Regions from separate parts of the Moorella sp. E308F genome, predicted to be linked through region 1. Evidence: riboswitches for the same ligand, from Rfam matches in the RefSeq annotation. Region 1 holds a riboswitch; each other region holds the start of a gene.
What was found. A riboswitch is a leader RNA that binds a small molecule or an ion and turns the genes downstream of it on or off. The one in region 1 is predicted to bind cobalamin.
Positions count from the first base shown of each region.

Region 2: another riboswitch for cobalamin. It lies ahead of E308F_RS04520 (ECF transporter S component); the one in region 1 lies ahead of E308F_RS10740 (S-layer homology domain-containing protein).
Region 3: another riboswitch for cobalamin. It lies ahead of cobU (bifunctional adenosylcobinamide kinase/adenosylcobinamide-phosphate guanylyltransferase); the one in region 1 lies ahead of E308F_RS10740 (S-layer homology domain-containing protein).
Region 4: another riboswitch for cobalamin. It lies ahead of E308F_RS00230 (ribonucleoside triphosphate reductase); the one in region 1 lies ahead of E308F_RS10740 (S-layer homology domain-containing protein).

Region 1 is NZ_BJKN01000002.1:845,687-852,896, reverse strand. Features, by position in the region: gene E308F_RS10780 (GGDEF domain-containing protein) at 1-607, opposite strand, end outside; gene E308F_RS10775 (hypothetical protein) at 607-972, opposite strand; gene E308F_RS10770 (DUF5320 domain-containing protein) at 1,233-1,739, shown strand; gene E308F_RS10765 (NifB/NifX family molybdenum-iron cluster-binding protein) at 1,873-2,256, shown strand; gene E308F_RS10760 (NifB/NifX family molybdenum-iron cluster-binding protein) at 2,250-2,603, shown strand; gene E308F_RS10755 (4Fe-4S binding protein) at 2,624-2,794, shown strand; gene E308F_RS10750 (ATP-binding protein) at 2,798-3,676, shown strand; gene E308F_RS10745 (ATP-binding protein) at 3,654-4,550, shown strand; cobalamin riboswitch at 4,670-4,836, shown strand; gene E308F_RS10740 (S-layer homology domain-containing protein) at 5,216-7,210, shown strand, end outside.
Region 2 is NZ_BJKN01000001.1:892,823-900,032, reverse strand. Features, by position in the region: gene E308F_RS04535 (DUF1616 domain-containing protein) at 1-839, opposite strand, end outside; gene E308F_RS04530 (hypothetical protein) at 939-1,214, opposite strand; cobalamin riboswitch at 1,795-1,994, shown strand; gene E308F_RS04520 (ECF transporter S component) at 2,135-2,689, shown strand; gene E308F_RS04515 (AIR synthase related protein) at 2,686-3,450, shown strand; gene E308F_RS04510 (ATP-dependent Clp protease ATP-binding subunit) at 3,551-6,079, opposite strand; gene E308F_RS04505 (protein arginine kinase) at 6,108-7,160, opposite strand; gene E308F_RS04500 (UvrB/UvrC motif-containing protein) at 7,157-7,210, opposite strand, start outside.
Region 3 is NZ_BJKN01000002.1:272,867-280,076, forward strand. Features, by position in the region: gene rny (ribonuclease Y) at 277-1,773, shown strand; gene E308F_RS07740 (hypothetical protein) at 1,928-2,455, shown strand; gene E308F_RS07745 (TIGR00282 family metallophosphoesterase) at 2,504-3,289, shown strand; gene E308F_RS07750 (PHP domain-containing protein) at 3,313-4,158, shown strand; gene E308F_RS07755 (translation initiation factor 2) at 4,206-4,472, shown strand; cobalamin riboswitch at 4,502-4,675, shown strand; gene cobU (bifunctional adenosylcobinamide kinase/adenosylcobinamide-phosphate guanylyltransferase) at 4,755-5,369, shown strand; gene cbiD (cobalt-precorrin-5B (C(1))-methyltransferase CbiD) at 5,388-6,485, shown strand; gene cbiE (precorrin-6y C5,15-methyltransferase (decarboxylating) subunit CbiE) at 6,475-7,137, shown strand; gene cbiT (precorrin-6Y C5,15-methyltransferase (decarboxylating) subunit CbiT) at 7,112-7,210, shown strand, end outside.
Region 4 is NZ_BJKN01000001.1:35,783-42,992, reverse strand. Features, by position in the region: gene E308F_RS00250 (FAD-dependent oxidoreductase) at 1-2,687, opposite strand, end outside; gene E308F_RS00245 ((Fe-S)-binding protein) at 2,695-3,909, opposite strand; gene E308F_RS00240 (MerR family transcriptional regulator) at 3,988-4,317, opposite strand; gene E308F_RS00235 (MerR family transcriptional regulator) at 4,540-4,923, shown strand; cobalamin riboswitch at 5,044-5,295, shown strand; gene E308F_RS00230 (ribonucleoside triphosphate reductase) at 5,402-7,210, shown strand, end outside.

The DNA.
Region 1 (7,210 bases):
GGTTAGTTACGGCTGCAAATTCGTCGCCCGCATAGCGACATAGAGTTTCCTTATTGCTGTCGATTAAGCTATTTAAGATTAGAGCAGTCTGGCGCAGGACATTGTCGCCGTAGATGTGGCCGTACTCTTTATTAATAAAGCCAAAGTTATCTAAATCCAGGAAGATTACCGTAATCTCCTGGCCTTTTTTTAATAACTCCAGGGCTTTTTCGTAAAAGATTTCGGCTTTATTTAACCCGGTAAGGCCATCGGTATATTTACCCAATTCTGACATAATTTGAGTGTGAGTAACGACACCAATAATATCACTTTCTCTGGTAACTACCAGATGCTCAATTTTATGTTTGGCCATTAATTTTTGCGCTTCAGTGAGGCAAGCCGTTGGCGGTATAGTAATCACTTTGCGAGTCATAGCATCGGCAACCAGCCGGTTGGGGTGAGATCTTTTTATATCCCTTGAAGTAATGATGCCTACCAGTTTTCCTTCTTCAACTACCGGTAGACTACCTATACCATAACGCTCCATGATTAGTGCCGCCCGGCCGACACTGGCCACAGGGTCGATGGTATAAAGCTTCTCGCTTATCAGGCCTTCTACCGTGGGCACTACAAATCCACCGTCCTGCTGATCTGAATAGTAATATTTACCTGTGCCTTAATTACCATATTCTCGCTGGCGATGCGGTTTCCTTCGTCGATTACAACTGGCAAAAGTTTTTCTTTGGGTAGGAGCCTTAAAAGAGATTTTTTAACTACTACAGCTTCAAAAACTTCGTGATTGAGGCGAACAATCTCATATTGTTCCGGCGAGACTGCATCAACCATCCGCCTGACGGCTTCGGGACCAATAGGGGCTCTTTTACCAACGAGTAAAATGTCCTGCATGGGAGGGATCTCAAATTCCGATAATTTTATGCTGATGTCGGCTTTGCGTTGTGGTTCCGGTGAGCGGGACGTTTCCTGGAGCGTCAAAATATCTCCCTTCCTTCCCCAAGACATATATTTATATTATACCCTTTATTACTAAATTTGCCCATGGGGTTAATAACAATATTAGTCAAGTTTAGCATTCATTTTACTGAAATACTGTAAGGTTTTCGCCTGTAGTGGAATGGAAAAGATGACGCCGCATAACATCGCCCATGTTTACGGCGTACCGGTGGTGATGGCAAAAATGAGAAACATCCCGGTAATCATACCGCTGGGTTAACTGTAATCATCGCACCCTGGAGATGGCCTCCGGGTTTTTTATTTATGGCATATTATTATTGACAAATGGCCATAATAGACTTATACTAATAATGAACATAAGACCGAAAGGGGGTGTAAAAATGCCACGTGGTGACAGGACCGGTCCGTGGGGTCTCGGGCCACGCACCGGCCGCGGAGCCGGCTTTTGTAACGGTTTCCCCGTACCGGGCTTTATGAATCCTGCTTTCGGCTTTGGACGGGGCCTGGGTTTTGGGCTGGGTCGCGGCCGGGGCTTAGGCCTGGGCCTGGGCCGCAGGTGGGCCTGGGGTTTTTCCCCGCCGTCTTATGGCTGGTTTCCCGGTGGCTGGTGGGGCGCACCCTTTCCCGGTGCCTTACCGCCCCAGGGCGCGGCGCCTGATGTGGAATTTTTAAAGCAGCAGGCGGCCGTGCTTGAAGGCCAGCTCAAAGCGGTCAAAGAACAGCTGAAGGCTTTACAGCAGGAAGAGCGGCAAGATAAGGCCCGCGATCCGGAAAATGAGGACCTGTAGGTAAACCCAAAATGCGGGGCCGGGTCATAAATTTACATCCCGGCTCTTTTTGTTTAATATTTTATTGACATAAGGTCAAAATAACTATATAATGCTATTGGACAAATGACCATTATAGAAGGGGGCGAAATTAATGAAAGTGGCTATTACGGCCCAGGGTAAAGATGCGGCGGCAGCGGTGGACCCCCGTTTCGGTCGCTGCCAGTATTTTGTTATTGCCGATACAGCAAGGAATACCTTTGAGGCCGTAGCCAACGATAACATGGCCGCCGGCGGCGGGGCGGGAGTGGCTACAGCCCAGGCCATGGTCAACCGGGGTGTGGAGGTTGTCCTTACCGGAAATGTTGGGCCCAATGCCCTGCGGGTTTTGCAGGGTGCCGGAGTTAAGGTTTACTCAACTACAGCACCGACGGTCCAGGCGGCGTTGCAGCAGTGGCAGGCCGGAGAGGCCACGCTATTTTCCCAGGCTAACGTAGGGTCTCATTTTGGTATGGGTCGGGGAGGTAACAGATGGTGAAGATCGCCGTAGCAACCGAGGGAAAAATGGTAGCCGAGCATTTTGGCCATTGTTCCCAGTACAGCCTGTTTACCGTTGAAGACGGGAAAGTAATAAGTAAAGAAGTTATTGCCAATCCCGGGCATCAGCCTGGCTTCTTACCGGGTTATCTGGCAAATTTAGGTGTTCACTGCGTTATTGTCGGCGGCATCGGCGCCCGCGCCGTGGAATTGTTCGGTGAGCGGGGCATTGAAGTAATAAGCGGTGCTTCCGGCCCCGTAGAGGCGGCAGTGAATGCTTACCTGAGCGGTAATCTCAAGAGTACCGGCAGTACCTGCAGCCATGACCATGATGGCTGCAATCATTAAAATAAACGGAGGAGAGTAACATGGCAGCCAGGGTTGATGAAGATAAGTGCACCGGCTGTGGCAGCTGCGTCGAGGTTTGTCCGGTAGAAGCCATTACCGTTGAAGAAGTAGCGACTATTAATGCCGACGAGTGCCTGGAGTGCGGCGCCTGCGTTGATGAGTGCCCGAATAATGCTCTCAGTCTTGATTAAAGTGTGGTGAAGGGAATGCTTGTCACTGTGGCCAGCGGCAAAGGGGGCACGGGGAAAACGACCATTGTTACCAACCTGGCCCTGGCCCTGGCCAGGAAAATACCGGTGCAGGTACTCGACTGCGATGTAGAAGAGCCCAATGCCCATCTCTTCCTGCATCCGGTATTCCAGGAAGAAGAGGAAGTGACCCTGCCGGTCCCGGAAGTGGACAATACCAAATGTAACGGCTGCGGCAAGTGCAGCGAAGTTTGCGCTTTTCACGCCCTGGCCGTCGCCGGGGGTAAGGTTATTACTTTTCCGGAAATGTGCCACGGCTGCGGCGGCTGCGCCATTGTGTGTCCCCAGGGTGCAATTACAGAGAAACCTTATCGTATCGGGGCGGTAGCCAGGGGCCAGGCCGGCAAGATTGATTTTGTCCACGGCAAGATTGATGTGGGCGTGCCCCTGGCACCCCCGGTGATCAGAGCGGTCAAAAGGCTCGCCCACAAAGAAGGGCTCACCCTTATAGACGCCCCGCCGGGTACTTCCTGCCCGGTAGTAGCTGCCTTGAAGGGCAGCGATTTTTGCCTGCTGGTTACGGAGCCCACTCCTTTCGGCCTTAATGATCTCAAGCTCGCAGTCGGCATGGTGCGAGAACTGGGTATTCCTTTTGCGGTGGTTATCAATCGTTCCACCCTGGGTGACCTGCGGGTGGAGCGTTATTGCCGCCAGGAAAAGATTCCGGTCCTTCTGAAAATCCCCTTTGACAAAAGATATGCTGCCACCTATGCCAGAGGGAGATGCCTGGTGGAAGATTATCCCGACTGGGTACCGCCTTTTGTCGGCCTCTGGCAGGAGATAGAGAGGCTGGTGTCACAACATGCAAGAGCTGCTGGTAATTAGCGGTAAGGGCGGTACCGGTAAAACTTCTATCGTTGCTGCCCTGGCAGCCCTGGCGGAGGATAAAGTCCTGGCCGACTGTGACGTTGACGCTGCCGACCTGCACCTGCTCCTGCGGCCGGAGGTGGAGAGCGTCAATGAATTTTACGGCTCCAACAAAGCGGTTACTGATGCCGGGCGTTGCACCGGGTGCGGCCGCTGTATCGAAGTTTGCCGGTTTGGCGCTATCACGAAGGCAGATAACGGGTCAAGGGGCTCCGTTTTTCAGGTGGATTCTCTATCATGTGAAGGCTGCGGGGTCTGCACCTTGACGTGCCCGGCAGGGGCCATTACCATGAAACCCAACCTAGCCGGGTACTGGTATATTTCAGAAACACCTCACGGCCCTCTTGTACATGCCCAGCTAGGCCTGGCCGAGGACAATTCCGGCAAGCTGGTGACGAAGGTACGCCAGGAAGCGCGGCGGCTGGCGGAGGAAAATAAGGCCCGGCTGATCATTACCGACGGCCCGCCCGGCATCGGCTGCCCGGTCATATCCTCCCTGAGCGGGGTAACCCTGGCCCTGGTGGTGACGGAACCGACGGTAGCCGGCTGGCACGACCTGGAACGGGTGGTGAAGCTGGCCGGCCACTTTAAAGTACCGGTGGCCGTTTGTATTAACAAATATGACCTGGCCCCTGAGAAAAGCCGGGAGATTGAAGCTTATTGTTATGAGCAGGGCCTTACCATAGCCGGTAAAATACCTTTCGATGCCGACGTGGCCAGGGCCTTGGTAAATGCCGTGCCGCTTACGGCCTGTTCCCACGGGGCGGCAGCAAATGCCGTCAAAGCCATGTGGGATAGCTTGATGGTACAATTGGCAAGGATAGGAAAGTAGTAAGAGGACTTTATGGGGCAAATAAATATGGGGCAAATAAAAAAGTTCTTGCCGGGAGGATTCTGGTAGTATCTGTAGAATGGTTATATAAAGAAAAATGAATAACGGTGCAGGCATCAAGGGAAGCCGGTGCAAATCCGGCGCGGTCGCGCCACTGTAAGGGGGAGTGACCCCGCATCAGGCCACTGGACCGCTACTCAGTACGTTTTTGTAACGGGTTAACTTCTTTAGGCTGAGTGCGGGCTGGGAAGGCGTGGGGGAACGGTGAACCCGAGCCAGGAGACCTGGTGCTTGCCGAAGTAGCTGGTGCTCCCTACGCAGGATGGGGAAACGGCATAACCCCTGATTTCTTTGGAGCAGGGGTTTTAATTTTATCAGGGTAGGCGCCTGGCCCCGAGGGGCCGGCTTAAATGCTGCCAGCCGGCCCGGCAAGGAGCTTCCAACAAGGGACAACAACTGGATGTTCACGATGCGCCGGGAACGGTAGATGGACGGCCTATTCTAACCCACCCGGGGAGTATTGCAGGGAGGTGTTAGCATGAGGCCGTCTTTTTCATTTTTGCAAGCAGACAGGTGCTGGGTCTGGAGCACGTCGTAAAGGTGTGACACCCGTTAAGACCCTTTTGATTCTCTGGCTAAATTTTATGAAAGGCAAGGTGGCAGGAATGTCCTATAAGAGGTTCAACAGGCGTTTTATATCCCTGGCAACAACGGTTTGCCTTCTTTTCAGCTTTCTTGTACCTTTTGTTGTCCCGGACAAGGCTATGGCCGCGGATCAGGCCGTTGCCTATACTGCCCAAGAACTGGCCGCCAAAGCCATAAAATTTATTAACGACCGCTACCAGGCCGGGGAGAAGATTGACGGCTACACGGCCTACATACTTACCCTGGCGGGAGAAAATCTAGAAGATAAAGTAAAATGGACCAAGAATGAGGAAACGTTAAAAAGCAGCATCGAAAAACTGGCCGACTTACTTGGCAATAATAATAGTTTAATTACTTACATTATGGCGACCCAGAATGCCGACGGTAGCTTTGGCCCTTTGGCCAATGATTATGGCACCAAGGCACCGCTGCAGGCCCTGGCGCTGGTAAAACCTGATTTGCCGGTTAATGATCCTGTTTATAACCAGGTCCAGGACAGCATTAGCAAGGCAGTTTCTTATTTTAAAAATCGTTACCAGAATGGCAGTTTAACTTATGAGGTCAACGGTTGGAACTTTGATTATCGCTGCGTAGAAGCTCTGGTCAACGCCGGTGAAGACCTTTCTGGAGGCGGGTGGGTCTATAATGGTAAATCTTTGAAAAATGTCGTTATTGCCTCTGCCGAGGCTGCTGCCAGCAATCCCTCCGTACTGGATGCCGTCTATCTGGCGAAAGAATTAACCGCCCTTTATGCCGTAGATCCGACTTCAAGTTACATTAATATGCTAGCCGACGCCATTATTGCTAAACAAAAGACTACTAATGGAACGATTTATTTTGGCAACAGCATTTATGACGATGTTACAGTTTTAACCGCCCTTGGCAAAGCAGGCAGGCTTAGTGTCATTGACCAGGTGTATGCCTTGAACTACCTTAATGGGTTTAAACATGAACATAAAAACGCCTGGGGGCAGCCAGCCGGAGCGGCATGGAGCGGTTATACCGCGGAGGAACCGGATTTAACGGCCCAGGTGCTTACGGCCCTCAGCTACTTTGACGGGGCGAAGGTAGAAGGTAGCGACGTTTATAAAACCATCCAGGAGGGCCTGGCTTACCTTAAAGATATCCAGGACGTAGACACTGGCGCTATCCCGGCCCAGTGGGATAGTACCTTTTCTACGGCCGAAACCCTGATTGCCTTAAAATCTTTAGGTAAAACGTATAATGATTATGCCGGCAGCAGTTCTCCATGGGTGAAAAGATCAAGAACGAAAACTATAGCCCAATGCTTGTTGGCCTTAAATAGATGGGGTGATACAGTACGGGTAAATAAGCTGGCAAATCTTTTAAAGGAACGGCATTCTCCTAACGGTTTTGACAACAGCGTTTACAGCGACATGTGGGCCTATATTGCTCTGGGGGAAGCGGGCCAGATAACCTTAATCAATGATGTTTATGCCCACGATTACATCCTGGGCAAGCAAAGCGTGGCCGAGGCCACTTATGGCGCCTGGGGAGAGGCGGTGGGTAACACTTTTTACCCCGACTTTATGTCTACCGCCCAGGCGATCCGGGCCTTGACTTATCTGCCAGGTTATCAACAAAATGACCCGCAAATCCAGAGCGCCATCGATAAGGGCCTGGCCTATTTAAAGAAGTGGCTGCAGCCTGACGGCAGCGTGTATTATCGCACCGAGTCTTGGGCCGAAGATCCGGTAGTAGATACCACCGAAGTGATTATTACCCTGAAAAGGCTGGGACATGATCTTTTGAGCTGGCGAAGCCCTACGGGGTTATCGCCGGTATCCTACATGATGCTCAAAGCCTTGAACGATGATGGTAGCTTTGGTGCATATAGAAATGTTTTGGACGCCAGCGAGGCCCTTTATACTTATCTTATCCTGGCTGGAACAATCGACCCCAGAACTTCCCTGGGCCTTCTTGTTCAACCTGCTGCTGCCAGCCTCAATCTCAACGGCAAGCAGCAGTTTAAGGCCGTACTGGCTTATTTTGAC
Region 2 (7,210 bases), on a different contig from region 1:
GGCGTCGTGTCGCCTGCCTTCACGTAAGGTATGCCCGGCTGGGGCGTCTCTCCGGTTTTGTAGAGGAGAAACTCGATTTTCTGGTTCTCTCCGGCCCGGCGGGGGGTAAAGGCGAGGGGTTCTTCCCATTTCTCCTCATGGTTTAACACCAGGGGGCCGAGCTGCACCAGGTCGTCCGTCCCCTGGCGCACCGTCACCCTGTACTCCACCCGGGCGTACTCGTGGTTGACGATGCCTAAAATGACCCGGCCGCTCTCACCCAGGGTGAGCCGGCGCGGGTAGCCTTCCGCGTTGCCGGAAGGCCCGAGGATGTAAAATTCCGTGAAGCGCTCCCCCACTTTGGGCGTCTTGACGACGTAGACGATGCTGCCCACGGCAAAGATTATGGCCGCAATGAGGACAATGGAGAGGACCCGATCCAGGGGTGTGAGGGCGCGCCAGGCCGGGGGCTTGAGCTCCAGGGCGATGGTAAAACGCTCCTCCGGGGGCAGCCGCCGGCGGCGGGTGAGGCCCAGGGCGGAGAGGCCCAGGATCCAGATTAACAGGGAAATAAGGATGGGGTAGAGGCGGATGCCCCAGGGGGTGTAGTTGAGGCCCAGCCCGATGAGGGGTACGACGGCGATGCTCAGGCCAAAGCTCAATGCTATCCTCTCGATGCCGTCCAGGTCCCCCTGCCGGGGAAAAAGGGCCGCTATCAGGCAATAGCCCGGCAAAAAGAGGACAAAGGGCAGCCCCAGGGCGACCCGCAGGGGCTGGGGACCGCCCAGGAGGATGATTAGGGCCAGGACCAGGGCCATGGCGTCGAGGTAGACGAGCTCTTTCCAGGTATGCAAGCGCAAAAAAATTCCCCCAAAAAAATACCACCGTTCCTTGCGGTCCGGTGGCGAGCCCCCAATCCGGGCTCATGGCGTTTTACCACCATCGCTTTAATGGCTGCTTTAAAGGACGGCCATCACCCTTACCAGGACTATAAACCCGAAGCCAATGAGCAAGGGGATGATGCCCACGGTCAAAGCGCGGCTAAGGGGTCGTACCCACGGGTAAAGGGTTGTGGCCGCACCTTCACCCGTACCCTCGACGCTGACGCCGGCATCCAGCAGTTCCTTGGCGATCAGGAAGGCAATCAAGCAGAGGACAGCAGCCAGGCCCAGTCCGGCGGCCATGGTGGAGCTGGCAATGGTGGTAACGGTGGTGCTTGTAACCGTAGAGATCAACGGCAACACCTCCCCTTTTTATTTACCGGCCGGGCGCTCCCTCCCCGGCCAAATGTATTTTTTCGTCATAAAAAGGAAAAATCCTCCTTTACCCTGTTAAATTTCGTTAGCAAATCGAGTAGGAGGGGGCGGCTAGCCCCCGTCCTCTCACACCACCGGACATGCGGGTCCGCATCCGGCGGTTCACCAAGCTTGACGAAGATAAGAATAGCGTTCGGTTAAGCTCATGAGGCCCTGGGATTGCCAGGCGGGGCACAGCCGAGGAAGAGGAAGCCGGCCTGGATCTTTCCCAGCACGGCGAAAGCGCCTATCCCGACACCGGCCTGGCAGCCCTGAAGTTAGCAGAGGGTAAACGGGTTACCGCCCCGGGAGAACTGGCGGTAAATTGGATGGTGAGCTAGGGTAACCCGGCCGGAACCGGTCTTTTCCGCCAGGAATAGACGGACAACACAGCCCCGTGGCGGCCCGGTAATCGAACACGGTGCGGCTACCTCCCCCGGAAAGTCTTTCCCGGGCTTACTTTCGGAAAACAGGGCTTGCCAAAAGCACGGTGGTAGATTATATTAATAATTGACAACCATATATGAAAAAATGGACAGGTGCCCCCGGGAGGGGGAGAATAGGGAAGTCCGGTAACCGCCTTTTCAGGCGGCGATCCGGCGCGGTCCCGCCACTGTGAGCGTGGAGTTGGCGATATAACGCCACTGGGATAGTTCCCGGGAAGGCATCGCCAAACGAGGAAGCGCGAGCCAGGAGACCTGCCTGTCCATGTGACCTCTCACCTTCGCCAGGAAAGGGGAGAAGCAACCGGGGATGATGGTAAAGTCCCCAGCCGGAAGACGGCTGGGGACTTTTTTGTTACGGGTGGCCCGGCCCCATTTCACCCCTGACAAAGTCTTCTTTAGAAAGGAGAAGCAAACATGGCAAAACCGGAACTTTCCTCCCCGGCCGTTAAGGCAAGCCGCTGGACGGCCAGACGCCTGGCGACCCTGGCCATGCTCATCGCCCTGTCAACTGTGGGCGCCAATCTAAAAATACCCAGCATCACCGGCACCCCGGCCTTCGATTCTTTTCCCGGCTTTCTCGGCGCCCTCATCCTGGGTCCCGCCGACGGGGCCCTGATAGCTTCCCTGGGGCACCTGCTCACCGCCTTTACCGCCGGGTTCCCCCTCACCCCGCCCCTCCACCTGGTAATCGCCGCCGGAATGGCCGCCGTCGTCGCCCTTTTTGCCCTTTTCTACCGCTTTTCCCCCTGGCTGGGGATAGCAGCGGGAATAGCCCTCAACGGCCTGTTACTCCCGGCGCTGTTCATCCCCCTGCCGGGGTTCGGCAAAGCATTCTTCCTGGCCATGGTGGTGCCCTTATTAATCGCTTCCGCCCTGAACATCGTCCTGGCCGCGACGGCCTTCACCAGTCTGCGCCGGGTATATCCCGCCAGCTATGCCGCCGGCCGGGGGAAAGGTGAAGGTAAATGACCCCGGCCACCCTTTCCCCCCGCCGCTACCGTGATTTGACCATCCTGGACCTGGAGGCGCAAAGATCCCTGGTGATCGCCTGCGACTCCGCCGGGGCCATCGGCCCCAAGGAAGCCGACGTGGTGCGGGTGCCGGGATACGTCCTGGGTCGCTTCACCGCCAGGGTAGCCTTGATGGAAGTCCTGGCGGTAGGCGCCTGGCCGGTCTGCATCGTCAACACCCTCTCCGTGGAACCGGAACCTACAGGTGCGGCCATCCGGGAGGGCGTAGCCGACGAGGTCCGCTCGCTGGGTATCGATCCGGAGAAAGCCCTCACCGGCAGCAGCGAAAAAAACGTCCCCACTATCCAGTCCGGGATAGGGATCACCGTCATCGGCCTGGCGGCTACCGCAGAGCTGCTAATAGGGCGCCTGGCTGCCGGCGACGCCCTGGCCCTTTTCGGGCGGCCCAAGGTCGGAACCGAGGTCTTCCTCGACGATCCGGAAATCGCAGACCTGCAAACCGTACGCCTGCTCCTCGACCAGCCGGGCATCCGGGAAATCGTTCCCGTCGGTTCCAGGGGCATCTTGGCCGAGGCCCGGGATCTGGCCGCTTTATACAGGCTGCAGATCAACTGGCGGCCGGGCTTACCGGAGCTGGACTTGCACAAATCGGCCGGCCCCGCCACCTGCATCCTCGCCGCCGGCGAGCGGGCCGCCCTAGAGGCTGCAGGGCTCCGGGCGGGAAAACCCTTCTGCCTCCTGGGGACCCTGGAAAATTAGAACTGTCCCCTGGCGGTGGAAATAAGTAAATTGCTCGTTACAGCAAAAGAAAAAGCACCCGTTGCGCGCGGGTGCTTGTAGAGGTCTATCCCGTCCCGGACTAGGCCGCCTTTTCCAGGACAATCTTGCCGTCCCGGGCGACGGCCCGGACCTTGTCGCCGGGGACGATTTTCCCGGCCAGCATCTCGTCGGAGAGCTGGTCTTCGATGAGGGTCTGGATGGCACGCCGCAGGGGACGAGCGCCGAAGGCTTCGTCGAAGCCTTCTTTGATGAGGATTTCTTTGGCTTCATCCGTCACTTCTACGGAAAGCTTATTCTCCTCCAGGCGGCGGTTCATATCGGCCAGCATCAAGTCGACTATCTTTTTGATATCATCCCTGGACAGGGCATGGAAGACGATCAGCTCGTCGATGCGGTTCAGGAACTCGGGCCGGAAGGTCCGCCGCAGCTCTTCCATAATGTGCTTCTTCATTTTGTCGTAAGAATCGGCCGCCACTTCGCTGGTGGAAGCTTTAAAGCCCAGGCTCTCCCGCTTGATGGTGCTGGCGCCGATATTGGAGGTCATGATAATCACCGTGTTGCGGAAGTCCACGGTGCGGCCCTTGGCGTCCGTGAGCCTGCCGTCGTCCAGGACCTGCAGCAGCACGTTAAAGATGTCCGGGTGGGCCTTTTCGATCTCGTCAAAGAGGACCACGCTGTAGGGCCGGCGCCGGACGGCCTCCGTCAGCTGGCCGCTCTCCTCGTAGCCGACGTAACCGGGCGGGGCGCCCACCAGCCGAGAGACGGTGTGCTTCTCCATGTACTCGGACATGTCGAAGCGGATCATGGCGTCCTCGTCGCCGAAGAGGGCCTCGGCCAGGGCCCGGGCCAGCTCGGTCTTGCCGACGCCGGTGGGGCCGAGGAAGATGAAAGAGCCGATGGGCCGCTTGGGGTCTTTGAGGCCCGCCCGGGCGCGGCGCACGGCCCGGGCAACGGCGTGGACGGCCTCATCCTGGCCGATGACCCGCTGGTGCAGGACATCCTCCAGGTGGAGGAGCCGCTCGCTTTCCTCCTGGGCCAGCTGGGTGACCGGGATTCCCGTCCAGCTGGAAACAATCTGGGCGATGTCCTCCGGCGTCACCACGGACTTCTCCAGGCCCTTTTCCTTCTGCCACTCGCCCTTTTTGGCTTCTAACTCCTCTTTTATTTTCTTTTCTTCGTCCCTTAAGGCCGCCGCCTTTTCAAACTCCTGGGCATGGACGGCCGCCGCCTTTTCCTTCTCCAGTTCTTCCAGGCGTGCTTCCAGCTTTTTCACGTCGTCGGGAGCCGTGTAGACTTTGAGACGCACCCGGGAAGCAGCCTCGTCAACCAGGTCGATGGCTTTATCCGGCAGGTAGCGGTCGGTGATGTAGCGGTCGGAAAGCCTGGCCGCCGCCTCCAGGGCCGCATCGGAAATCTTCACCCGGTGGTGGGCCTCATAGCGGTCCCGCAGGCCCTTCAGGATGGCTATGGTTTCCTCCACCGTGGGCTCGCCGACCATAACGGCCTGGAAACGGCGCTCCAGGGCTGCGTCCCGCTCGATGTGTTTGCGGTACTCGTCAATGGTGGTAGCACCGATGGTCTGCAGTTCGCCCCGGGCCAGGGCAGGCTTTAAGATGTTGGCAGCGTCGATGGCCCCCTCGGCGGCCCCGGCGCCGATGAGGGTATGCAGCTCGTCGATAAAGAGGATGACGTTGCCGGCGTCGCGGACTTCGTCCATAACCCGCTTGAAGCGTTCTTCAAACTCGCCCCGGTACTTGGTGCCGGCCACCATACCGGACATATCCAGGGCCACCACCCGTTTGTCCCGCAGGACTTCCGGTACCTGGTTCTGGACTATCTTCTGGGCCAGGCCTTCAACGATGGCCGTCTTGCCCACGCCGGGATCGCCGATTAAAACGGGGTTGTTTTTCGTCCGGCGGCTTAGAATCTGGATGACGCGTTCAATTTCTTTTTCCCGGCCGATGACCGGGTCCAGCTTGTCTTCCCGGGCCAGGCGGGTGAGGTCCCGGCTGAACTGGTCCAGGGTGGGCGTCTGACCCGGCCGCTGCGGCTGCATTTTGACCGCCCCGGGGGCGCCCATGGGCTGGAAGGCCCCTCCTCCGGGGAACCCGCTCATGCCGAAGGGCAGGCTGCCGAAAACCAGGGTCCAGCCGCCGGCCTGGGGCTGCCCGCCGGCACCCCCCAGCAGGGCGATGACCTGCTGGCGGATTTTCTCGGGGCTCAAGCCCAGCCCGCCCAGCACCTGGGCCGCCAGGCCTTCGCCTTCTTCCAGCAGGCCTAAGAGGATATGTTCTGTGCCTACATAGTTTACGCCCTGGCGCCGCGCTTCTTCATTGGCCAGCTCCAGGACCCTTTTCGCCCGCGGTGTCAGGCCGATTTCCCCACCGGCAGGGGCTTCCCCCGGCCGGATAATTTTACGCACTTCCTCACGTACAGCTTTCACATTCACTCCCAAACTGGCCAGGGCGCGGGCGGCGACGCTGTCGCCTTCCCGCAAGATACCCAGCAGGATATGTTCGGTCCCAATGGCCGGGTGATGCAAGGCCCTGGCTTCTTCCTGGGCCAGGCGCAAGACCCGGTTGGCCCTTTCGGTAAAACGTGGTGACATGATTACTCCACCTCCTGTAGGTTTTCTGCTAGCCTGCTAAAAATTCCCGTACCATGGCCGCCCGGCGCACATCGCGCTCAAAGGGCGTCATTTCTTTCCCGGCGGTAAACTGCAGGTAAGCCGGCTGGATGCGCACCATGAGCTGGTTTATTAGCCGCTGGTCGATGCCGCGTAAAATTTTCATTTCCACTCCCAGGCGGACATCTGAAAGCAGCTGCAGGGCTTCCTGGGAGCTCAAGACGCGGGCGTTGGTCAGGACACCGTAGGCCCGGCCCACGCGGTCTTCCAGCTGCCAGCGGTTTTGCTTGCGCAGCAATTCCCTGGCTTCCCTTTCCTGATCGGCCAGCCGCACAGTTACCGCCGAAAGGTTGTTGATAATCTCTTCTTCAGAACGTCCCAGGGTGATTTGATTGGAAACCTGGAAGATATTGCCCTGGGCTTCCGTGCCCTCGCCGTAGAGGCCCCTGACCGTCACTCCCACCTTGGTCAGGGCCGTCAATACCTGCCCGGCCTGCTTGGTCAACACCAGGGCCGGCAGGTGCAGCATGGTGGAAGCCCTTAAGCCCGTACCGACATTGGTAGGACAGGCGGTAAGGTAGCCCCTTTCCTGGTCAAAGGCAAAGTCCAGCTCGTTTTCCAGGGCATCGTCGGCGGCGTCGGCCAGGCGCCAGGCTTCATGGAGCATCAGGGCCGGCAAAAGGCACTGCAGGCGCAGGTGGTCTTCTTCATTGACCATGATGCTGATGGCCTCATCATCCCGTAAAACTACGGCCTTTTCTCCCTTACCTTCCGCCAGGTCCGGGCTGATGAGGTGTTTCTCCACTAGTATCTGCCGCTCTACCGGCGACAATTCTCGCAAGGTCTGGAGCTTTAATTCACCCACGGCCTGGAAGACCCCCGGCGCCCGGATGGCCTGGCTCACCTGGCGGATAACCTTCACTTCCTGGGCTTCGTTCATCAAATTGGGAAAGGGCATCCCCTTCAGGTTACGAGCCAGCCGGATGCGGCTGGAAATGACGATGTCGGCCTGGGGACCGGACCCTTCCATCCATTTGCTGCTGCGCTCTAAATTCAGACTCATTGCCCGACCCCCTGTTCTCCCAGGCGATTTTCTAAATCGCGAATGCGGTC
Region 3 (7,210 bases), 570 kb from region 1:
GAAACTAGGTGTAGGATCACCACCATTACCCTTTTATTCATTGACTTCACTACCAGGTTTAGCCTGGATGGAATATAACTTCTCTGACCTGAAATATGGATAGATGTGCTGTATTTTTGGGTCCCCAACAGGCGTAAGAAGTCCTGGTTTTGAACCTAAAAAGGGGATATGTGGTTGGTGTGCCTATTTTCAAGCCGAGTTTCTACTCGGCTTTATTTTATGAAGGGGGGGTGAAGAAAAATCCAGTATATCTTTTATGCCCTGATAGCTTTCCTGGTGGGTGCAGCCGGCGGTTATGCTATCCGCAAGTACCTGACCGAGGCCAGAATTGCTTCGGCCGAGAAGGCTGCAGCTACCATTATCGAAGAAGCCAAAAAAGAAGCTGAGGCTAAAAAGAGAGAAGCGGTCCTGGAAGCCAAGGAAGAAGCCCACCGTATCCGTAATGAAATAGAGCGGGAAAGCCGGGAACGGCGCAATGAGCTCCAGCGTTTCGAACGGCGGCTGATGCAGAAGGAAGAGGCACTGGACCGCAAGACTGAAGCCCTCGAGCGCAAAGAAGCCAGCCTCCATCGCCAGGAAGAAGCTGCCCAGAAGCTGAAGGAAGAGCTGGAAGAACTGCGCCGCCGGCAGATCAGCGAGCTGGAACGCATTTCCGGCTTAACGACTGAAGAAGCCAGGGCCATCCTACTGCAGAATGTGGAAAAAGAAGTAAGGCATGAAGCAGCCATGCTGATTAAACAAATTGAAACGGAGGCCAAAGAAGAAGCAGAAAAAAGGGCGCGGGAGATTATTACTCACGCTATCCAGCACTGTGCTGCTGATTATGTGGCCGAGGCGACGGTTTCGGTGGTGAACCTGCCCAATGATGAAATGAAGGGGCGCATTATCGGTCGCGAGGGCCGCAACATTCGCGCCCTGGAAACCCTGACGGGTGTCGATCTCATCATTGATGACACACCGGAAGCCGTTATTCTCTCCAGTTTCGATCCTATTCGCCGGGAAGTGGCCCGGATTGCCCTGGAAAAGTTAATTATCGATGGGCGTATCCACCCGGCCCGGATCGAAGAAATGGTTGAAAAGGCCCGGCGGGAGCTCGAGCAAAAGATCCGGGAAGAAGGCGAGCGGGCTACCTTCGAAGCTGGTATTCATAACCTGCATCCAGAGCTGGTGCGCCTCCTGGGTAAACTTAAATACCGCACCAGCTACGGCCAGAACGTCCTAAAACACTCCCTGGAAGTAGCTTTCCTGGCCGGGGCTATGGCTGCCGAGCTGGGGGTTGATGTCCAGCTGGCTAAGCGGGCCGGTTTGCTCCATGATATTGGTAAAGCCGTTGATTTTGAAGTCGAGGGCCCCCATGTCGCCCTGGGGGTTGAGCTGGCTAAAAAATACCGGGAATCCCCGGAGGTAATCCATGCCATTGAAGCCCATCATGGTGACGTGGAACCGCGTAGCATCGAAGCCGGCCTGGTCCAGGCGGCCGATGCCATTTCGGCAGCCCGGCCGGGAGCCCGGCGGGAAACCCTGGAGGCCTATATTAAACGCCTGGAAAAACTGGAGGAGATCGCTGATTCCTTTGCCGGCGTGGAAAAATCTTATGCTATCCAGGCCGGACGGGAGGTAAGGATTTTAGTTAAACCTGACAAGATTGATGATGCCATGGCCATGCACCTTGCTAGGGAAATCGTGAAAAAGATCGAAAAGGAAATGGAATACCCGGGCCAGATTAAAGTGGTAGTTATTCGCGAAACCCGCGCTGTCGATTATGCTAAATAATTTAAATGGCAGGGAAGGAAATAGTTTTTCCATCCCTGCCATTAAATTTTCATCGTTTCCGGAGGACAAGGCAGGCAGGAATTTGCTTTTGGTTGCAGAAGTAGTGTCTTATTGGTGGTAACATCTTATACATATACATAAAAGTACGGGGCAGGTGTTAACCTTGGGCCTGAAGTACAAACACGGCGGCGAAGTATCTGATACTATCGGTCTCCTTATTTCTATCCTGGTACGTTACCCGGAAGTAGGTACCATTAACTATGAACCCCAAGACCAGGTTTTACGCTTTACTTTTATGCTGTCCCAACCCCTGGCCGGGGAGGCTATCCAGCAGTTTGAAAAGAAATTCCGTAAATCCCTGGAAGTATATAACTACCTGGAAGACCGGGAAGCAAGGGTCATTAACCTGAAATATACACCTTATGACCAGCTGACAGCCCTGGAGGTACAACGGGATGTAACCACCCTTTCCCGGGATGAAATTGACCTCATTATTGCCCTGGTGCGGGAGGAATTTGGGTCCAGCCTGGTTGCGGAGAACAATGATAATATCATGGAAGAAGAGCTTTTGCTCCAGGAAGAGTTAATTGACCGTATGCTGGAAAGTGTTAGGGGTACCGTCCCGGAGCGCCAGCTAATTGCCTTCCGGGAAGAAGGTCGGGTCATGGTGTTTAATAAATAGAACCGGCGCGAATAATAATTTTAAGGTAATTCGAGGGGAGCCTTGTTTTTGCGGGTTCTAATGATTGGCGATGTAGTGGGACGGCCGGGCCGTAAAGCGATCCGGGAACTCCTGCCACCTCTGCTCCAGGAATACCGGCCGGCCCTCGTAGTAGCAAACGGCGAAAATGCTGCCGGTGGTAATGGTATTACGCCGGCTATTGCCGGTGAACTTTTTGCCGCCGGCATTGATATTTTAACCATGGGCAACCATGTCTGGGATAAGCGAGAAGCGCTGGCCCTCCTGGAGGAGGATGAGCGCATTGTCCGGCCGGCCAATTATCCTCCTGGTACTCCTGGCAGGGGCTATACCCTGGTAAAGGTCAAGGAAGACCTGCAGGTAGGAATTATTAATTTATCGGGGCGGGTGTTTCTATCATCCCTGGAGTGTCCTTTTCGCCTAGGACGCCGCCTGGCAGAAGAGATCGGGGAGATAACTAAGATCATTTTAGTAGACTTCCATGCTGAAGCAACTTCAGAAAAGGTTGCCCTGGGCTGGTACCTTGACGGACTGGTAAGTGCGGTCATCGGGACCCATACCCATATCCAGACGGCCGATGCCCGCGTCCTGCCCCAGGGGACGGCCTATATCACCGATGTAGGCATGACCGGCCCCAGGGATTCGGTCCTGGGGGTAAAAACAGAACTTGTCGTTAAAAAATTTCTTACCCAGCTGCCGGTGCGGTTTGAAGTCGCCGGTGGCGTTATTCAGCTGGAAGCCGTGCTGGTAGATATTGATCCCGCTACCGGCCGGGCAATGGCTATCCAGAGGTTGCAGCACTACGGCACGGCGTAAATTAACCATTGGACAAGATATCTATGCAGCTAGCTGATTTACATACCCATACTACGAGTTCCGACGGTCTGCTTTCACCCCCAGAACTAATCAGGCTGGCAAAGGCCAAAGGTTTAACGACCCTTGGTGTCACCGATCATGATACGGTAGCCGGCCTGGCAGAAGCCCTGGCTGCCGGCAGCAGTTACGGCGTGACGGTCATTCCTGGGGTCGAGCTGAGCACCGAGTGGGAAGATAAAGAAATTCATATTCTGGGTTATTACCTTGATTGGCAAAAGGAAAATTTGCTGGCCTTCCTGGAAACTATGCGCCAGGCGCGTTACCGGCGCACGGCCCGGATGGTCGCCAGATTACAAGAGCTGGGTTATGATATCAGCATGGGCGAGGTCGAGCAGGAACTCAGGGGCGAGGCCGTGGGCCGTCCCCATATCGCAGCCGTTCTGGTCCGTAAGGGATATGCCCCCTCTGTGGAGGCGGCCTTCAAAACCCTGCTGGCACGGGGCCGGCCTGCTTATGTCCCGCGGGAAAAAGTTGAACCTGGCCGGGCGGTGGAGGTAATATTAAAGGCTGGCGGAGTGCCGGTCCTGGCCCACCCGGGCTTAAGCCCGGCTGATGCCCTTCTTCCGGCCCTTGTTGATGGCGGCTTACAGGGTATCGAAGCCTATTATCCTCTCCACGATGCCGCTGCCACCAGGCGTTACCTGGAATTTGCCTCCCGGTATGACCTGGTGGTAACCGGCGGGTCAGATTTCCACGGCATGGTTGACAACAGCCATGCCGACCTGGGGACCTGCCGGGTGGGCACAGCGGAACTGGAGCAATTACAGAGGCGAGCGGAAAAGATTAAAGCTCAAGCGACTAAGGTTTGATTTCCAGGCATATACTTTAGCAAACTAATAATGAGGGGGTGGGGCCGTTGGCTGGCAATGAGGCAGCTGGCCTTTACCGGCGTATCCAGGAGCTGGAAAGTAAGGTAGAACAATTACGGGTCAGCCGGCGTGTCTTGCTACGCCTGATAGAAAAAAGTGAAGCCGAAAAGTGGGAGATGGTAAATCGCCTGCGCCAGGAAAAGGAAAAGCTCCAGCTCCGCAACCGGCGCTATGCCCGGGCTATCTGGGAAAAGAATAAAGAGCTGGCTATGATCACAAATAAGTTGCAGGGCATATCGTTACCCAGGGCTTGACTGATAGGAGGGAGCGATTTATACTATAATTAACTTAATAGGGAACAGGTGCCTGAAAGGTTAAAAGGGAATCAGGTGTAAATCCTGAGCGGTCGCGCCACTGTAACCGGGGAGCCTGCTTCAAGGCCACTGGTATTATACCGGGAAGGCGAAGCCAGGCAAGGAGCCGGAGCCAGGAAACCTGCCTGTTCATTTCACCCTCGCGTTAAGGGGCCTAAAGTTAGGTGATGTGACTCCAGCTGCTTCGTGGGGGCTGGAGTTTTTATTTTAGGAGGCCATTCTATGGGGTACGGGTCGTTAATCATGGTAACCGGGGGGGCCAGGAGTGGCAAAAGCCGCCTGGCTGAAGAACTGGCTGCTGCCGGAGGCGAAAAAGTAGTCTACCTGGCCACGGCGACCGTGGACGATGCCGAAATGGCGGCCCGGGTGGACATGCACCGGCGCCGACGACCGGCTGCATGGCTGACGGTGGAAGCTCCCCTGGCCGTCACGGAAGCCGTGGCCCGGGAAGGGCGGCGTGCCGGTACCATCCTCCTGGACAGCCTGGGCATGTGGCTCAGCAACCTTTTGAGCCAGGAGGCGGCTGGAGCAGGAGACAGCTGGGAAAAAAGTACGGCGGCTGTAGAAGCCATCATGGTCAAAGTGAGGGAACTGGCGGCCGTAGCCCGGCAGGTACCGGCGCGGGTAATTATTGTTACTGAAGAAGCGGGAATGGGGCTCATTCCTCCCTATCCCCTGGGCCGGGTTTTCCGGGACCTGCTGGGCCTGGCCAACCAGGAGATTGCTCGCCGGGCCGACCAGGTCTACCTGGTGGTGGCCGGCCTGCCCCTGGTTTTAAAGGATAATAAGGCTAATGAAGAAAGGTTGTTGGGAGGAACTTCTCCGAAAATACAATAAAAACTGGAGGAGAAATCGTTGCAGAGGGAGTTACGGCGGGGTTATACCACAGGTACCTGTGCGGCTGCTGCGGCGAGGGCGGCGGCCATAGCTTTATGGCAGAAACAACTGGTGCGGGAGGTTACCCTTACCCTGCCGCGGGGGGAAAAGGTAACCCTGCCGGTTACCGTGCACCAGGGTCCGGGCTGGGCCGAGGCCGTGGTGGTCAAAGACGCCGGCGATGACCCTGACGTTACCCACGGGGCTGCCATCCACGTCCGCGCCCGGCAATCCGGCCGGGGGTTGACTTTGCGCGGCGGACCCGGCGTCGGGACAGTAACCCGTCCCGGCCTGGCTATACCGCCGGGGGAACCGGCCATTAATCCCGTTCCCCGGCAAATGATCGCCGCGGCAGTTGCCGATGTAACCCCGCCCGGCCAGGGCCTGGAGCTGGAAATCAGCATCCCCGGGGGGGAAGAGCTGGCCCGGCGGACCCTCAACCCCCGCCTGGGGATTGAGGGCGGCCTTTCGATCCTGGGCACTACCGGTTTTGTCGAACCCATGTCCGAAGAGGCCTACCGTACTTCCCTGATACCGCAAATAGACGTCGCCCTGGCTGCCGGCTGGGAGACCCTCATCCTGACCCCCGGCCGCCTGGGGCAGCGCCAGGCCGAAGAACGCTATCACCTGCCGGCTGCGGCCATTGTTCTGACCAGCAACTTTATCGGCTACATGTTGGAGGCCTGCGCCGGGCGGGGGGTGAAGCGGGTGCTCCTGTGGGGGCACGGCGGCAAGCTCATCAAGGTGGTGGGAGGCATCTTTTATACCCACAGCCGCCTGGCCGACGCCCGCCAGGAAATCCTGGCCGCCTGGGCCGCGGCGCGGGGGGCATCCCCGGAAGCCGTGCGGCAGCTTTTAGAGGTAACTACAGTGGAAGCTGCCCAGGAAATTATCCATAGCCACGGTCTGGGGCGAGAGTTCTGGGACACCCTGGCGGCCCGGGCCAGCCGGCGGGCCGAGGACTTTGTCCGTGGTGAGCTCACCGTAGGTACGGTTTTGCTCAACCTGCAGGGAGAAATTATGGGCCGGGATGCGGTGGCCCGGCAGATACTGGAGGCGTGGGGCCATGGGAGCTGATGGCCGGTGGCTGACCGTCATCGGGGTTGGACCAGGCAGCCCGGAATACATAACGCCGGCGGCCCGGCGGGCAGCGGCGGCGGCCGAAGTCCTTATCGGCGGCCCCCGGGCTTTGAACCTTTTTCAAGATTTAGAACGCGAGAAAAGGGTTATCACGGGCGACCTGGAGGGGTTACGCTCCTGCCTGTTGCAGATACGCGGCCGCCCTACGGCTATCCTGGTATCCGGGGATCCCGGCTTTTACAGCCTCCTCGCGTGGCTCAAGCGCCAGTTTCCCGGCGAAAAAATCAACGTTATCCCCGGCATCAGTTCCGTTCAGCTGGCTTTTGCCCGCCTGGGGCAGGGCTGGGAAGATGCCGTTTTCTTAAGCTGCCACGGACGCTCCCTGGAGGTTCTGGAACCGTACCTGCCCCGGCTGGCGGCCGGGCAAGCGAGGCTGGCTATACTCACCGGCGGGGCCAACACCCCGGCAGTTATAGGTAAATACCTGTCCGACCACGGCCTGGCCGGTATCAAGCTGTGGGTGGGGATCGACCTGGGCAGCAACCAGGAGCAGACGGCCTGGCTGACGGCAGCCGAACTGGCCCGGCAGCATTTGACCAGGCCCGGGGTGGTGATAGCCGGTTATGAACCGGATTCACTGGCCCTATAGTACGCCCGGGATACCTGACCATTACTTTAACCGCAGCCAGGTCCCCCTGACGAAAGAGGAAGTCCGGGTCCTA
Region 4 (7,210 bases), on a different contig from region 1:
GGGGCACCATGGGGACAAACACGCACACAGGTAAGACAGGCCGCGCAGGCGCCTTCTACCCGGGCTACCCGTTCGGGAAGGGTTTGGCGCTCTTGCACCAGGAGGGCGGCCGCCTTTACGGCCGCGGCCTGCGCTGAAGCTATGGCTTCCTCGAGATTTTTAGGCCCTTCTGCCAGCCCGCAGGTGAAGATGCCTGGCACCGGCGTCTCAACAGTTTTTAATTTGGGATGGCTGGTAGCAAAGAAACCATTCTCGTCCAGGGGGATGTGGCATAAAGACGCCAGGCACCAATTCTCCGCCCGTGGCTCCATCCCGGTCGCCAGCACCAGGAGATCGGCATCAATGACAATTTCTTCGCCCAGAATGGGATCGTAAACCCTGACTTGTATTTTGCCCTCTGGTCCTGCTTTCTTTGCGGGCACCGTTACTTCCGGCGGCACTTCCAGGTTATAACGCAGGAACAGGATGCCCTGGGAGCGGGCGGTCTCGTACCACTGTTCCTGTAGGCCGTAGGTCATAATATCCCGGTTGAGCACGTATACATCAACTTCCGGGTTGATTTTCTTGAGTTCCAGGGCATTTTTTAAAGTTTCGCTGCAGCAGATCCGGCTGCAGTAAGGATGAGAGTCATCGCGGGAATCTACGCATTGAATAAAGACAACCTTTTGCAGGCTCTCCAGCCGCCGGCTCCGGGTTTTAAGCAGGTCTTCTAACTCCAGGCCGGTAATTGCTGCCGGGTGCTGGCCATACAAGTGCTGCCGCGGCTTCTTTTCTGCAGCACCGGTGGCAATAATAATTACGCCGTGCCGGATGTTCTCCTTTAGCCCGCCTGTGCCTTCTATCTCTGTAGTAAAACTTCCCAGCCGGCCGGTTATGGTCCTGGCTTGAGCGTTCAGGTGGATATGGATGCGGGGGTGTTTGCTGAGACGCTGGCTTAGCCTGGCCAGATATGCCTCAACGTCGGCGCCCTGTAAGGTGTACTGCAGGCGAAGGGCATTACCACCCAGTCGTCCCTCCTTTTCTACCAGGTGGACTTCCAAATCTAGATCGGCCAGGGTAAGGGCGGCAACCATGCCGGCCACCCCACCCCCGATTACCAGGGCGGCGGGTGTTATTGACCATTCCTCCACCATGCCGGCAGGAGCAGTCAATGCCCTGGCCGCTGCCATCCGCACCAGGTCCCTGGCTTTTCTGGTAGCGCGATCTTTCCTGCCACTGTAAATCCGGACCGCATGATCCAGGACATTAACCACCTTTGCTACATGGCCCGGCAGGCCGGCCTGCCGCAGATAAGTTTTTACCAGGGGTTCCAGAGCACGCGCGCTGCAGGCAGCTACTACAATACGGTTTAAGCTATGTTCCTTTATGGCCTGGCGTAATTGTTCGCCTGCCCCCCCGGCGCAAAGGAATAATCTTTCCACCCAGGCAACCCCAGGCAAGGAGCGGCTATATTCTTCCAGCTCCTTTAAATCCAGGCCGGCAGACAACTGGTCACACCCGCAGACAAAGACGCCGGTCCGCGGCGGGATACTATTGCCGCCAGGAAGTGAAACCAATTGTATTTTAGGGGGCAGGGAACTCCTATAAAATAAACCTGCTTCTTTTAGCCAGGAAGCGCAGGCAGCGGCAGCGGCCGAGCCCTGGGTGACGGCATCGATTACGTCGCAGGGGCCGCTAAAGGCGCCGGCGACAAATACTCCTTCCCGTGTGGTGGCCAAGGGAGAAAGGGTAGGGGACTGGCAGAAACCATAGGTATCGACCTTAATGTCCAGCTTGGCGGCGAGGTCCCGGGCGCCATCCGGCGGTCGCAAGCCGGTAGCCAGTACTGCCAGGTCAAATTCTTCGACGTTGATCTGGCCGTTTTCCCGGGCATAGCGAATGACCAGCCGGGGTTCTCCTGGAGACTGGATAATGCTGTGAATGCGGGAACGAACAAGCCTTAATCCGTATTCCCGCCGGGCCTTCTCCAGATATTCCTGGTAAGTTTTGCTGTAGGTACGCAGGTCCATGTAAAACAGGGTTATTTGCGGTAAAGGGAGTTTCAAATTAGCAGCGGTCTCATAAAGCATCAGGGCCTCCTTCAGGGCATACATACAGCAGACGGCCGAGCAGTAAGCCACTCCGTTGGCGGGATCGCGGGAGCCGGCACACTGGATGAAAGCCACCCGTTGCACCGGCTCTTTGCCCGGGGGACGGTGCGGGTACCCACTGTTAGCCAGCTGTTGCTCCAGCTCCAGGCCCGTCAAGACACCGCTATAACGGCCATAACCGTAACGGGCGTTTAAACTAGGGGGTAAATATTCCTCATAACCGGGACAAAGGATGATGGCAGCCACATTGATGGTTTCTTCCCGGCCCTGCCGGTTAAGATGGAGACAAAAATGGCCTGCTTTCCCGGTTAAGTTTTTAACTTCAGCACCGGTCAAGAGTACGATTTTATCTTCCCCGGCCAGCCTGATAAAGTGCGGGGAGCGTATACAGAAGAAACCATTCCAGGGCGTCATAGCGCAGGCGCTGCAGTCGTTGGTGGGAAAGGTCTTGGGTAAAATAGCCAGCTTGCCGCCCGGCCGGGCAGCGCGTTCTACCAGGATTACCTGGTAGCCGAGGCAGGCCAGGTCTAGAGCCGCCTGGACCCCGGCGATACCTGCTCCCAGTACGGCTACCGGCAACGAACCATTTTTAACCATCAATACCTCACTCCTTGCCATTAATTACGAGAGCGTCGGCTACCAGCTCGACTATGTTTTTCGCCTTAACATCGAGGTGATAATGACGGCATAAATCGTTCAATTGGTCAACGCAGTTATGGCAGGGAGTGGCGATAATCTTTGCTCCCGTGCGCCGGATCTGTTCTATTTTCACCTTTCCTTTAGCCATGCGTTCCTGGCCAAACTCGCTCAAAGAGAGCAGGCCGCCACCGCCGCCGCAGCAGTAGTTATTCTCACGGTTGGGTGTCATCTCCCGGAAATCTGCTACCGCCGCCCGGAGTATCTGCCGCGGTTCTTCAAAAATGCCCTCCTTGCGGCCTAGATTGCAGGGATCGTGATAGGTTACCGGTTCGCTGTTGCGGGAGGGGTCAAGGCGGATGCGGCCGTCTTGCAGGTATTCGGCCATGAGCTGGACGATACTGCGCACGCTGAAGGGGAGTTTGTACCCCAGCCACTGCTCCGGCCCCCAGCGAATGGCGCGGAAGGCATGGCCGCACTCGGTCATGATCAACTCCTGGCAGCCCAGGCGCTCCACCTCATCGGCCAGGCGTTGCACCAGGATAGCGCCGGCTTTGTCGTCCCCGGAGAAAAGGGCGTAGTTGGTCGCGTCCCAGTAGCGGCTGGAAAGGGTCCAGCTTTCGCCGGCGGCATGGAACACTTTGGCCGCCGCTAGAATGGAGAGGGGGAAGAACTTCGCTTCCCGCGGGTTGATAACGTACAATATCCTGGCGTCCTTCTTATCAACGGGTATTTCCGCCTCACTGCCGAACTCCGCCTGGAGCTCTTCCTGCATCCAGTCCAGGGTGTCGAGGTAATCCTCCTGGCTGATCCCCATATTATTGCCAGACTCTAGAGCCAGGTCTACCACTTTCTGCAGGTTTACGGGGACGCGGCCTTCTGCCGCCAGTTCCGACCGCATGGCCCGGACCAGGTCGCCCATATTCACGCCCACCGGGCAGTAGACTGTACAGCGGCCGCACATGGTGCAGAGCCAGATCATATCTGACGCCAGGAGCCGGTCTTCCATCCCCAAAAGGAGCAGGCGCACCATTTTACGGGGGTCTACGGGGGCGCCGATGTCGCCGGTAGGGCAGCCGCCGGTGCACACGCCGCAGGCCAGGCAGGTCTGCAGGCTGGCTCCGCCCATGGCCCGGGAGATTTTTGCAAGGCCAGGCGCTTCTGTAGCCAGCAAAATGGACATAAACAACACTCCTGGATAAAATTTAATGAATGGTGCTAGAAGTTAAAAAACGGATATTTCCTTGCCTTGTAACCCTGACTATACTTTCCGGTGGAACTGGTAGCCACAATACCAGTTTTTCTTTTGCCAGCAGGGACGCGCCCCTTCCTTTGGCTCTTCTAAAGGGGTGCTTATGCATTTGCCATCCTGCCAGCAGGGGTAAAAGGCGAGGTAATTAGGGAGGTTTGCGAGCCGGCAATGTTTGCCATCAAGGAGGCGTTTAATAAACATTAACCGTTGTAAGTCCAGTTCCGAATAGCAGCGCCGGCCGTTTTTCCTCATGGGAACAACCAGTCCCTTTCGTTCCCAGCGACGCAGGCGGTGGGGAGAAATATCTAAGACCTGGATAACCATACCGATGGGATACACCGGCCTTCTTCGCCCCGCTTACTATTGATCTTACTTATATCATATTTGTTGAACAAACCCATGTCAATAAACTTATAAAAAATCTTACAACAAAGTTATTTAGATATAGCAAAATTATGTTTTCAGATAGGAGAAAAGCGATACTTGATCTGGGATGATAAGTTAACGTAAAATAAAACTGCCAATAATTTATAAACTGATTGTTAAGCGAGGCGGCTTTTAATGCCTGAACAAATGTTATATACCATCAGCGTGGTCGCCGATTTACTGGGCATACAGCCGGGCACCCTGCGGGTCTGGGAAAGACATAAACTCATCCAGCCCGCACGCAAGAACGGGCGGCGCCTTTACTCAAATAATGACTTGAAACGGCTGCGCTTCATTCAAAAGCTCATCGATAAAGGCTTCAATTTAAACTCCATCAAACACTACCTGGCCTTCTATCCTTGCTGGTTATACGAGGACTGCCCGGCCTGCTCCCGGAAGACTGAACGCATAGGGTGCGCCAAGCCATGCTGGAAGGAGGAAGGGACTTACTGCCAGATCTCCTTTGACGATCCCTCCCTTTGTAATACCTGCCCCCATAGAAAACAGGAAACAAAGTAATTCCAGCAAGGAAAAATAGCCCCAGGTGAATAAAAACAGTGCTTAACCGGGGGATGAGAAGGTTATATAGCGGCAGGATTTTGCCTCATCTTTGTCGAAGATTACTGTGTTGAACATTACCAGAAAAGGATTCTCGCGGGTGCCAGGGAAGCCGGTGCAAGTCCGGCGCGGTGCCGCCACTGTGAGGGGGAGTACCTGCTAAAGGAGCCACTGGTCCAGCACTCAGCAAGATATTTACAGCTACGGGTTAATTTCTTATAGTATTAAGAAGTACCCGGAGTAGTGCATCTAAAGGAGCTGAGTGCTGGACTGGGAAGGCAGCAGGGAGCGTTGAACCCGAGCCAGGAGACCTGCCCGTGAGATTTCACCGTTAAACCACGGCCATGGTGAAGGTGAGGTAAGGGAGGATTTACCCCAGCTACGCAGGCGTGGTTGGGGTTTTTCATTCAGGCAGGCGAAAGGAGATTTAAATTTTATCATGATACCCAAGAAGATCATCAAGCGCGACGGCCGGGTAGTGGACTTTGACGAGGAGAGGATAATCAATGCTATTTACAAAGCGGCCCAGGCTGTCGGGGGCCAGGACCGCCGCCAGGCCAGCCAGCTGGCCAACCAGGTGACGGCCCTTCTGGCGGAAAAATTTGCCGACAGGCTGCCTACCGTCGAAGACGTGCAGGACCTGGTGGAAAAAGTATTGATTGAGAATGGCCATGCCCGGACGGCCAAGGCTTATATCCTTTACCGGCAACAACATGCGGAATGGCGGGATTTCCGCCACCTTCTGGTCAACGTGCAGGAAATGGTCCAGGGCTACCTGGACGGCCAGGACTGGCGGATTAATGAGAACAGCAACATGAATTATTCCCTCCAGGGCCTCAACAACCATATCATCGCCGCCGTCAGTTCCAGGTATTGGCTGGAAAAGGTCTACCCGCCGGCTATCCGCGAGGCCCATGAAAGGGGCGATATCCATATCCACGACCTGGGGTTGTTGGCGCCCTATTGCTGTGGCTGGGACCTGGCCGATTTACTGGAAAGCGGCTTTGCCGGCGTGGGGCAGAAGGTAGAAAGCGCGCCGCCCAGGCATTTCCGGACGGCCCTGGGGCAGATAGCCAATTTCTTTTATACTTTGCAGGGAGAAGCTGCCGGTGCCCAGGCCTTTTCCAACTTCGATACTTACCTCGCCCCTTTTATCCGTTACGACGGCCTGGACTACCGGGAAGTCAAGCAGGCCCTGCAGGAATTCATCTTTAACCTCAATGTACCCACCAGGGTGGGATTCCAGACGCCCTTTGTCAACCTGACCATGGATGTGGTTGTGCCGCAGATTTTAGCTAACGAGCCGGTGATTATCGGCGGCGAGCGCAGGAAAGAATGTTACGGCGACTTCCAGCAGGAGATGGACTGGCTGAATACGGCCTTCTGCGAGGTGATGATGGAGGGAGACGCCCGGGGCCGCATTTTTACCTTCCCCATACCTACCTACAATATCACACCGGATTTTCCCTGGGAAAGCCCGGTGGTAGAAAAAATCCTGGCCATGACGGCCAAATACGGCATCCCCTACTTCGCCAATTTTATCAATTCCGATTTAAAGCCCGAAGACGTGCGGAGTATGTGCTGTCGCCTGCGTCTGGATAACCGGGAACTCAAGAAACGCGGCGGCGGTCTCTTTGGGGCCAACCCCCTCACCGGGTCGATAGGTGTAGTCACCATAAATTTGCCCCGACTGGGTTATCTTTCTAAAACGAAGGAAGAATTTTTCACCGGCCTCAAAGCGAAGATGGACCTGGCAAAAGAGAGCTTGCTTCTCAAACGCAATATCCTGGAAAAATTTACTGAGCAAGGGCTTTATCCTTACTCCCGGTTCTATTTGCGGCAGGTTAAAGAACGCTTCGGCAGGTACTGGGAGAACCATTTTAACACCATCGGTATCGTGGGCATGCACGAGGCCCTCCTGAATTTTATAGGGAAAGGTATTAATACCCGCGAGGGAAGGGGTCTGGCTTTAGAAATCCTGGACTTCATGCGTTCTGTCCTGGCCACCTACCAGGTAGAAACCGGCCAGCTCTTCAACCTGGAAGCCACGCCGGCGGAGGGGACGTCCTACCGTCTGGCGCGGCTGGACAAACGCAATTATCCCGACATCTTCACTTCCGGAACAGAGGAGCCGTATTATACCAATTCCACCCATCTGCCGGTCGGCTACACCGACGACGTGTTTACCGCCCTGGAGCACCAGGACGAGCTGCAGCTAAAATATACCGGAGGTACGGTCTTTCACGCC